3 regions of the Achromobacter sp. MFA1 R4 genome follow, and region 3 is predicted to be linked to each of the others. Evidence: predicted binding sites of a transcription regulator. Region 3 holds the regulator's gene; each other region holds the start of a gene.
What was found. The regulator LexA, encoded in region 3, represses DNA repair genes until DNA is damaged. The targets are predictions, from matches to a motif close to ACTGTATNNNNATACAGT.

Region 1 (3,275 bases), 340 kb from region 3:
CCGGTGATCTACATGGGCACCTTCAGCAAGACGCTGTACCCGGGCCTGCGCGTGGGTTACCTGGTGCTGCCCAAGGCCCTGACGGCGGCGTTCCAGGCCGCGCACGCGGAGCTGTACCGGGAAGGGCACCTGATGACGCACGCGGCGCTGGCGACCTTCATTTCCGAAGGCCATTACGCGGCCCACATCCGCCGCATGCGCATGCTGTACGGGCGCCGCCGCGCCATGCTGGTCAACCTGATCGAACGGCGGCTGGGGTCGGACTGGCTGCACCGCGACGCCAGCATGGCTGGCCTGCACCTGGTGCTGACGCTGCCGCCGGACATGGACGACCTGCGCGTGGTGGAGGTGGCGCGCAGCAAGGGCGTGCTGACGCGGGCGCTGTCGCGCTACTACGTCAACGACGAGGGGCGGCGGCCGGGCCTGCTGCTGGGCTACGCCTGCGTCCCCGAGCACGACATCGCGCGCAAATTCGAGGTGCTGTTGGAAAGTCTGGCGGAAGTGGCGCGAAAGCCAGCGCTGGCCGCGGCGATGGGTGCGACCGGTGTCTGACCCCCTTGTGGCACCGGCGTGGATTGAAGATGGGCTCTGCGGGTGTCAGACACCTACCTAATGCCCGGCTACACGCCTGGCAGCCGCAGCGCCGACGCGAAGGCCGCGGCGTTGCGCATGCCCTGGTCTTCGAAGTTGGTGTTGAACACGGCGTGCGCCTGGGCCGACTGTGACGCCAGCCGGGTGAACCGGGCCACCAGTTCGGCCAGCTCTTCTTCCGAGTATTCGTACTGGAATCGTCCCGACGACGCCGGACCCGACGCGTTCCAGGTCGCCGCGTTGCGCCCGTGCAGCCGCAGCAGCGTCAGATCCGGATGCGTGCTTTCCCAGACGGCGGGCACGGTGTTGTCAAAGCCTTGCGGTGCGTCCACGACCGTATGCACCACGCCCAGGTCGCGTTCGAAGGCCAGCGTGTCCGCGGTGGCGGCGGGACTGTCGAACCAGCTGCGGTGCCGGAATTCCACGGAGACCAGATGCTCCTGCATGCGCCGCGCGCAGTCCGCCACGCGCGCCTTGCCGCGGGCATCGCGCCGGATCCAGGGCGGAAACTGGAAATGCACCGCGCCCAGCTTGCCCGGCAGCCGCAGCGGCTCCAGCGCGAGCTGGTAGCGCCGCCAGAGTTCGTCACGCAGGTCGGGCGGCAGTTGGTCGTGGTAGAGCACCGGCTCCGGCCAGTCCGCCAGCTCGCGCCGGATGTCGCCGGGCAGGGCCGAAAGCGGCGTCTGGTGGCCGGTGAACAGCCGGAAGGCCTTGATGTTGAAGACAAAGTCGTCCGGCGTCCGGGTGGCCCACAGGTAGGCGTTTTCCGGCGTGGGCAGCGCGTAAAAGCTGGAATCGACCTCCGCCAGCGAAAAGCGCGACGCGTAAAAGCGCAGCCGCGCGTCGGCGCTGCGCGCCTCGGGGGGATAGAAGCGGCGCGAGGCCAGCAGGGTGGGGTCGGTCCAGGAGGCGGTGCCGGTCAGGATGCGGGGGAAATCAGCCATGGCGCCGGGGCGTATCAGACGAAAATCCAAAATTTCTGTATAAATATACAGTGTTCATCCGGAGCCAGACCCTGGCTCCTTCCTTTTTTGCGGCCGTAGCGCTGCGGCACCGCGACATGCCAGACCAAGCTCATCTCACCGAATCCTCCGACAACGAACGGCCCGCCGGCCGCCCGGCCGAACGTCCCGACCCGCTGGCCGACCTGAACCCCGCCCAGCGCGAGGCGGCCGAGTTCGGCGTGGCCGGCGCGCCGGGCGATGACGGCCCCTTGCTCGTGATCGCGGGGGCGGGGTCCGGCAAGACCAACACGCTGGCCCACCGCGTCGCGCACCTCATCCTGAACGGCGCGGATCCGCAGCGCATGCTGCTCCTGACCTTCTCGCGCCGCGCGGCGCTGGAAATGGAACGGCGCGTGGGCTCGGTGCTGCAGCGGGTGATGAACCTGCGGTCCTCGCAGCAGGCGCCGTCGCTGCCGTGGGCGGGCACCTTCCACGCGATCGGTGCGCGGCTGCTGCGCGATTGCGCGCAGCGCATCGGCCTGTCCGAGGCCTTCACCATCCACGACCGCGGCGACGCCGAGGACCTGATGGGCATGGTGCGCCATGAACTGGGGCTGTCCTCCACCAAGTCGCGCTTTCCGCTCAAGGGCACGTGCCTGGCCATCTATTCGCGGGTGGTGAACAGCCAGACGCCGGTGGGCGACGTGCTCAAGACCGCCTTTCCGTGGTGCGCCCAATGGGAAGACGAACTGAAGACCCTGTTCCGCGCGTACGTCGCGGCCAAGCAGGACCAGCAGGTGCTGGACTACGACGATCTGCTGCTCTATTGGTCCGAAATGATGTCGGACCCGGAAATCGCGGGCGACGTGGGCGCGCGCTTCGATCACGTCCTGGTGGACGAATACCAGGACACGAACCGCCTGCAGTCCGCCATCCTGCTGGCCATGAAGCCCGACGGCCGCGGCCTGACGGTGGTGGGCGACGATGCCCAGTCCATCTATTCCTTCCGCGCGGCCACGGTGCGCAACATCCTGGACTTTCCCAACCAGTTTCCCGCGCCCGCGCGCGTCATCACGCTGGATCGCAACTATCGCTCCACCCAGCCCATCCTGACCGCGTCCAACGCCGTGATCGCGCAGGCGACCGAACGCTACGCCAAGGACCTGTGGACCGACCGCAAATCCTCGCAGCTTCCCGAGCTGGTGACGGTCAGCGACGAAGCCGGGCAGGCGCGCTGGGTGGCCGACCAGGTGCTGGCCCAGCGCGAGGGCGGCGCCACGCTCAAGTCGCAGGCGGCGCTGTTTCGCACCGCCAGCCACAGCGCCGCGCTGGAACTGGAGCTGACCCGCCGCAACATCCCCTTCGTCAAGTTCGGCGGCTTGCGTTTCCTGGAAGCGGCGCACGTCAAGGACCTGCTGTCGATCCTGCGCTGGGCCGAGAACCCGCGCGGCCGCATGGCGGGCTTCCGGGTCGCGCAGCTGATGCCCGGCATCGGGCCGGCCACGGCCGGCAAGCTGATGGACGCGATGTCCGCGTCCGCCGAACCGCTGCGCACGCTGCGCGAATTCAAGCCGGGGGCGGCAGCCCAGGAAGAGTGGGGCGCGTTTGCCGACACGTACGCCGCGCTGTGCGACCCGACGTTGAAGTGGCCCGCCGACGTGGACCTGGCCTTGCGCTGGTACAGCGGCCAGCTCGAACGCCTGTACGACGATGCGCGGGTGCGCAAGACCGACCTGGACC
Region 2 (3,275 bases), 930 kb from region 3:
GGGAACTCCTTGGAGTAACGTTCCAACGCCGAGGCGGATCGCCCTGGCATGCACCCGAGGCAACGGCAGCCTGCGGTCAATCGAACAAGGACAATTGGCCGGCCGCCATGGCGCGCAATTGGCGCTCGCCGCGCCCGTATGCGCCGCTGACCGCAGGCAAACCACCAGGAAAAGGGACCCCTGAAGACGCTTTCGCGCCAACCGGGGATGGGAAATCGGAAGCGGCATTGCCACGGACAGCGCCAGATGAACCGGCAGCCCCGCCGTCGAACAAGGAGGCCGAGGCGCCGGGCCCGGCGGGCGGCTGGAAGCGACTGCAATCGAGCGACAGGCGCGTACGGTTGAGCCCGAGCTTGCGCGTGGCGACCTCGAAGCGCTGACGCAGCAGGTCTGCCCAGATACCGGTTCCGCGCATGCGCGAGCCGAAATTCGGATCGTTGCGGCGGCCGTTGCGCAGGTCTTCGATGCGGTGCAGGACACGCTGCGCGCGGTCCGGGTAGTGGGCGTTGAGCCAGTCTTCGAACAGGGTCTTGACCTCCCAGGGCAGGCGCAGGACGGTGTAGCTGGCGTAGTGGGCGCCGGCGGCCTTGGCCTCGTGGAGGATGTGTTCCAGGGATTCGTCGTTGATGAAGGGAATGACCGGCGCCACCAGCACGCCCACCGGCACGCCGGCGTCGGTGAGGCTGCGCACGGCTTCCAGGCGACGCCACGGGGCGGCCGCCCGGGGCTCCAGCGTGCGCGCCATGCCGGCATCCAGCGTGGTGATGCTGACGTAGACCACCACGAGGTTCTGCTGGGCCAGCGCCGCCAGCAAATCCAGGTCGCGGGCGACCAGGGCGTTCTTGGTGACGATGGTGACCGGATGCCGGGTTTCAAGCATGAGTTCAAGCATGCCGCGGGTCAGGCGCCAGTCGCGCTCGATGGGCTGGTAGGCGTCGGTGGCCGACCCGATATTGATCGGTGACGGCTTGTAGCCGGGCCGGGCAAGCTCCGTGCGCAGCGCCTGCACGGCATTGGCCTTGGCGACCAGGCGCGTTTCGAAGTCCAGCCCGGGGGAATAGCCCAGGTAGGAATGCGTGGGCCGCGCATAGCAATACACGCAGCCATGCTCGCAGCCGCGATAGGGGTTGGCGGCCACGTCAAAGGGGATATCGGGCGAATCGTTGCGCGACAGCATTTTGCGCGCCTCTTCTGCGGTGACCGTGGTCTTGGGCGCAGGCGGCGCGCAACGGGTGTCGGGCAGGATGGGAATGACCGGAGAGCCGGCAACGGCGCCGGCAGCCGGGGAAATATCGTGGAAAGAATCGGGGGCAGAATCGGGGACAGAATCCACGAAATCGGCAGGCAGGCCGGAAGCGGACCAGCCATCGTCGACCTGCACACGGTCATCGCGTTGGAAGCGATGCCGAACATTAGTAACCGCACCCCGACCGCGCAAGGCGGCGGGGGCGGCAGCCGGGGACCCAGAACCGGCGGGAAAAGAATGATCGGTGCGTGCCATAAAAACTACTGTACAAAAACACAGTGGTTTTGACAAGCACCAAAAGCCCTTTTCGTAAGACAGTCCAACTTTACCGCAAGAAGAAGACATCGTCTGAACAATTCGATTTCATCTTGCGATATCGCCCGCAAACCCTTGCCAGCATTGGGTTTGGACGAAAAACAACACGAAATTCCCGGGCTGGAAGGGCGATTTCCAGCCCGTTTGCGGCCTACCGAAGCATGCCTGCGGCAGCCGTCTGATGCGTGGCTTCATCGATCAGGATGAAGGCGCCGGTCGCCGCGACATCGTCGTACCGATCGACCGCGAGCGACTCGCGCGTGGTGAGCGTCACGCGGCCGATGTCGTTCATGCGCAAGGTGCCTTCGGTGTTCTCGACCTCTTGCAACTCATGGATGTCCCGATGCGACAACACCGCGCGCACCTTCGCGGACGTGAGCCGCGTGCCGGACTTGAGCAGATACTTGCGTGCGGGATTCAACGCCTGCGCGTCCAGCCAGCACAGCTCGGCTTCGAACTCGCGCGACACCTGGGCCGGCGCGGCCGTGTGCACGATCACGTCGCCGCGCGAGACGTCGACGTCGCGGTCCAGCACCAGCGTGATCGAATCGCCAGCCACCGCTTCATCCAGCGCGCGATCGAAGGCGCGGACCTCCTGCACCACCGCGCTTACGCCCGACGGCTGCACCGTCACCGCGTCGCCCGGGCGCACCACGCCGCTGGCCACCCGGCCGGCGTAACCGCGGAAGTCGTCCGTGCGATCGCCGCCGTGGCGCGCCACCCATTGCACCGGAAAGCGCAGCGGCGTGGCGCGGCCATCGCCCGACAGGTCCAGCGATTCCAGCAGCGCCAGCAGCGGCTGGCCCTCGTACCACGGCGTCTTGCCGGAGAGCGTGACGACGTTCTCGCCGCCCAGCGCCGACAAGGGCAGCGCGTCGAAATGCGCGATGCCCAGCTTGCCCGCCAGGTCCGCGTACGCATCGCGGATGCGCTCGAACACCGCGCGGTCCCAGTCGACCAGGTCCATCTTGTTCACCGCGACGACGATGTGGCGTATGCCCAGCAGGCGCGCGATGGTGCTGTGCCGCTTGGTCTGCGGCAGCAGCTTGCCGTCGGCCGCGCGGGTCGCATCGATCAGGATGACGGCGACATCGGCCGTCGACGCCCCGGTCACCATGTTGCGCGTGTACTGCTCGTGGCCGGGCGCATCGGCAATGATGAACTTGCGCGTGGGCGTGGAAAAGTAGCGGTAGGCGACATCGATGGTGATGCCCTGCTCCCGCTCGGCCTCCAGGCCATCGGTCAGCAGCGAGAAGTCGATGCCGTCGCCAGCCACCCGTTTGTGCTTGGCGCGCGAGATTGCGTCCAGCTGGTCGGCGAAGACCCCCTTGCTGTCATACAGCAGGCGGCCGATCAGCGTGGACTTGCCGTCGTCGACGGAGCCCGCCGTGATGAGGCGCAGCACGCCGTTGTCGGCGCCGGAAAGAAAGGAATCGTTCAGTGCGTTCATGTGGTTCCCCAGGCGCCGGCTTGGGCCGGCGCGTCTTGCATTCAGAAATAGCCTTCCTTCTTGCGGCGCTCCATCGAGGCCTCGGAAGTCTGGTCGTCCATGCGCGTGGCGCCGCGCTCGGTGATGTCGGTCACCGCCGTCTCGGCGATGATGGCCAGCGTGTCGGCGGCATCGGATGCGACCGGGCAGGTGCAGGAAATGTCGCCCACCGTGCGGAACCGCACGGACAGGCGCTCGACCTGTTCGCCGTCCGCCGGCGGCGTC
Region 3 (3,275 bases):
TCGAGCGCGAGGTCGGCAAGATCTGCCGCAAGGTCATCAAGCAATTGCTGACCCAGAGCGATCGCGCCAAGGCCGAAGGCAAGGCGCCAGAGGTCAAGGCTGTCAACGTCACGGCAGACAATCTCAGCGATTATCTGGGTGTGCGTCGCTACGCGTTCGGCATGGCCGAGAAGGAAAACCAGATCGGCCAGGTCACGGGCTTGGCGTGGACGGAAGTCGGCGGCGACCTGCTGACGATCGAAGTCGCGGACATGCCCGGCAAGGGCGTCATCCAGCGCACGGGCTCGCTCGGCGATGTGATGAAGGAATCGGTCGAAGCCGCGCGCACGGTTGTGCGCTCGCGGGCCCGTCGTCTGGGCTTTGCGGACAGCGTGTTCGAAAAGCACGACATGCACGTGCACGTGCCGGAAGGCGCGACCCCCAAGGACGGTCCGTCCGCGGGTATCGCGATCACCACCGCCATGGTGTCGGCGCTGTCGCGCATCCCGGTGCGCGCCGACGTCGCCATGACGGGCGAGATCACGTTGCGCGGCGAAGTGCTGCCGATCGGCGGCCTGAAGGAAAAGCTGCTGGCGGCCCATCGTGGCGGTATCAAGACGGTTCTGATCCCGGAAGAAAACGTCAAGGATTTGGCGGAGATCCCGGACAACGTCAAGAACCATCTCGAGATCGTCCCGGTGCGCTGGATCGACAAGGTGCTGGAGCTTGCCCTGGAGCGTCTGCCCGAACCGCTCGCCGAGGAAGAAGCCGTCAAGGAGTCTTTGGTGGCCAAGCCGGCCGATCCGGGCTCGACCGATCCGGTCATGAAGCACTGATGGCAGCTTGAACGCCGGGCGCCTTCGAAAGAGGGCGCCCGATCCAGATCAGGATATCCCGGGCCAGCCCTGGCGTCCCAATACGAAAACCCCGCTCGATGTTTGAGCGGGGTTTGTTTTTTTAGGGTGCTGCGCCGACGCGCCTAGTGCAGCGCCTGGGTGCGGATGAGGCCTACGGCAATGCCTTCCAGTGCGAATTCCTGGTCGGGCTTGACCACGATGGTCTCGAAATCGGGGTTTTCGGGCAGGAGTTCGATATGGCCGTTCTGGCGCTGCAAGCGTTTGACCGTGACGTCGTCGCCCAGTCGGGCCACCACGATCTGGCCATTGCGGGCTTCGGAGGCTTTCTTGACGGCCAGTAGGTCGCCTTCCAGGATGCCGGCATCGCGCATGCTCATGCCGCGCACCTTCAGCAGGTAATCCGGCGCCTGGGCGAAAAGGTTGGGATCGACGCCGACTTCGCGTTCGACGTGTTCAGCCGCCAGGATGGGGCTGCCCGCTGCGACACGGCCAACCAGGGGCAGGAGGAGCTGCGCCAGGGCAGGGATGGGCAACGAGGCCTGTGCGGGGGAGGTCGCCGCATCCTTCAGGCGGATACCGCGGGAAGCGCCGGCGGTCAGTTCGATGGCGCCTTTGCGGGCCAGCGCCTTGAGATGGTCTTCTGCGGCGTTGGGCGAACGGAAACCCAGGGCTTGGGCGATTTCGGCGCGGGTCGGCGGAAAGCCGGTGCGCGAAACCGTCTGCCTGATGAGATCCAGGATTTGTTGTTGGCGATCAGTAAGTTTGCTGGCCATGGCGATGATCCGTTGTGGGCGGACTGTACATATATACAGCGCCATTCTGGGGGACGCAGCGCAAAAAAGCAAGCCGAGCCGGGCGCAAATAAAAACGGGACCCGCGGGGTCCCGTTTCTGGCTGCCGCCGGCGTGGCGCCGGCCTGCGGTTTTAAAGCACTGCCGCGATGGCGGCGGCCACCTTGTCGATGTTGCCGCTGTTCAGCGCAGCCACGCAGATCCGGCCGCTGGAGATGGCGTAGACGCCGTGTTCTTCACGCAGGCGGTCGACCTGCGCGGCGCTCAGGCCCGAGTACGAGAACATGCCGCGCTGCTTCAGCACGAAGCTGAAGTCCTGCTTGCCGCCGTGTTCCTTGATCTTGTCGACGAGCTGCTTGCGCATGAGACGGATGCGGTCACGCATTCCGGCCAGTTCTTCTTCCCAGAGGGCAAACAGCTCGGGCGTGTTGAGCACCGTCGAGACCACCGTGCCGCCGTGGGTGGGCGGGTTCGAGTAGTTGGTGCGAATGACGCGCTTGAGCTGGCTCAGCACGCGGGTGGCTTCTTCCTTGCTGCCCGCCACGACCGTCAGCGCGCCGACGCGCTCGCCGTACAGCGAGAACGACTTCGAAAACGACGAGCTGATGAACATGGTCATGTCCATGTCTGCAAAGAGGCGCACGACCGAGGCGTCTTCCGTCAGGCCGTCGCCAAACCCTTGGTAGGCGATGTCCAGGAACGGGACCAGGTTGTTTTCCTTGACGACGGCGGCGATCTGCTTCCACTGGTCGGCGGTGGGATCCGCGCCGGTGGGATTGTGGCAGCACGCGTGCAAGACGACGATGGTCTTGGCGGGCGCCGCCTTCAGGTCGGCCAGCATCGCTTCGAAGTTCAAGCCGCGGGTGGTCGCGTCGTAGTAAGCGTAGGTGCCGACTTCAAAGCCGGCACGCTCGAACAGCGCGCGGTGGTTTTCCCAGCTCGGGTCGCTGATCAGCACCTTGGAGCCCGGGAGAAGCTGGCGCAGGAAGTCGGCGCCGATCTTGAGCGCGCCGGTGCCGCCCAGGGCCTGCGTGGTCAGCACGCGGCCGGCGGCTGCCAGCGCGGAGTCCTTGCCCAGCAGCAGAGCCTGGGCGCCGCTGTTGTAGCCGGCAATGCCTTCGATCGGAAGATAACCGCGGGCGGCGGCGGCTTCGATGCGCGCGGCCTCGGCCTTGCGCACTGCGCCCAACAGGGGAATGCGACCCTGATCATCGTAATACACGCCCACGCCCAGGTTGACTTTACCGGGGCGGGTGTCCGCGTTGTATTGTTCGTTCAGACCAAGAATGGGGTCGCGCGGCGCGAGTTCGACGGAATCGAAAAGGGTGCTCATGGGACTCTGATGAGGTGGGTGGACGCAGTACGGAGTGCTGTGGATAATGGGGGGTTTACCCTGGAACAGTCTAGCATGCCTAAGAGCGCAATAGACCCGAGCGCGGGCGCTCCCGCCGCAGGTCCGGGATTCGTCGATTTCCCTGACAGCCCGTTTCATCTTTATCAGCCCTATCCGCCCGCGGGAGACCAGCCCACGGCCATCGAGGGGCTGACGCAGGGTGTCGAAGACGGCCTGATGTTCCAGACCCTGCTGGGTGTGACGGGGTCCGGCAAGACCTACACCATGGCCAACGTCATCGCGCGGCTGGGCCGC

Region 1: the regulator LexA is predicted to act here: its motif matches at 1,570-1,587, upstream of BXA00_RS19690 (ATP-dependent helicase).
Region 2: the regulator LexA is predicted to act here: its motif matches at 1,509-1,526, upstream of BXA00_RS16835 (PA0069 family radical SAM protein).

Annotation. Positions count from the first base shown of each region.
Region 1 covers NZ_LT707065.1:4,291,093-4,294,367, forward strand. Annotated here, with positions in the region: gene BXA00_RS19680 (PLP-dependent aminotransferase family protein) at 1-552, shown strand, start outside; gene BXA00_RS19685 (DUF72 domain-containing protein) at 621-1,535, opposite strand; gene BXA00_RS19690 (ATP-dependent helicase) at 1,652-3,275, shown strand, end outside.
Region 2 covers NZ_LT707065.1:3,701,751-3,705,025, reverse strand. Annotated here, with positions in the region: gene BXA00_RS16835 (PA0069 family radical SAM protein) at 77-1,501, opposite strand; gene BXA00_RS16830 (sulfate adenylyltransferase subunit 1) at 1,713-3,011, opposite strand; gene cysD (sulfate adenylyltransferase subunit CysD) at 3,053-3,275, opposite strand, start outside.
Region 3 covers NZ_LT707065.1:4,634,288-4,637,562, forward strand. Annotated here, with positions in the region: gene lon (endopeptidase La) at 1-815, shown strand, start outside; gene lexA (transcriptional repressor LexA) at 959-1,609, opposite strand; gene BXA00_RS21280 (amino acid aminotransferase) at 1,761-2,960, opposite strand; gene uvrB (excinuclease ABC subunit UvrB) at 3,036-3,275, shown strand, end outside.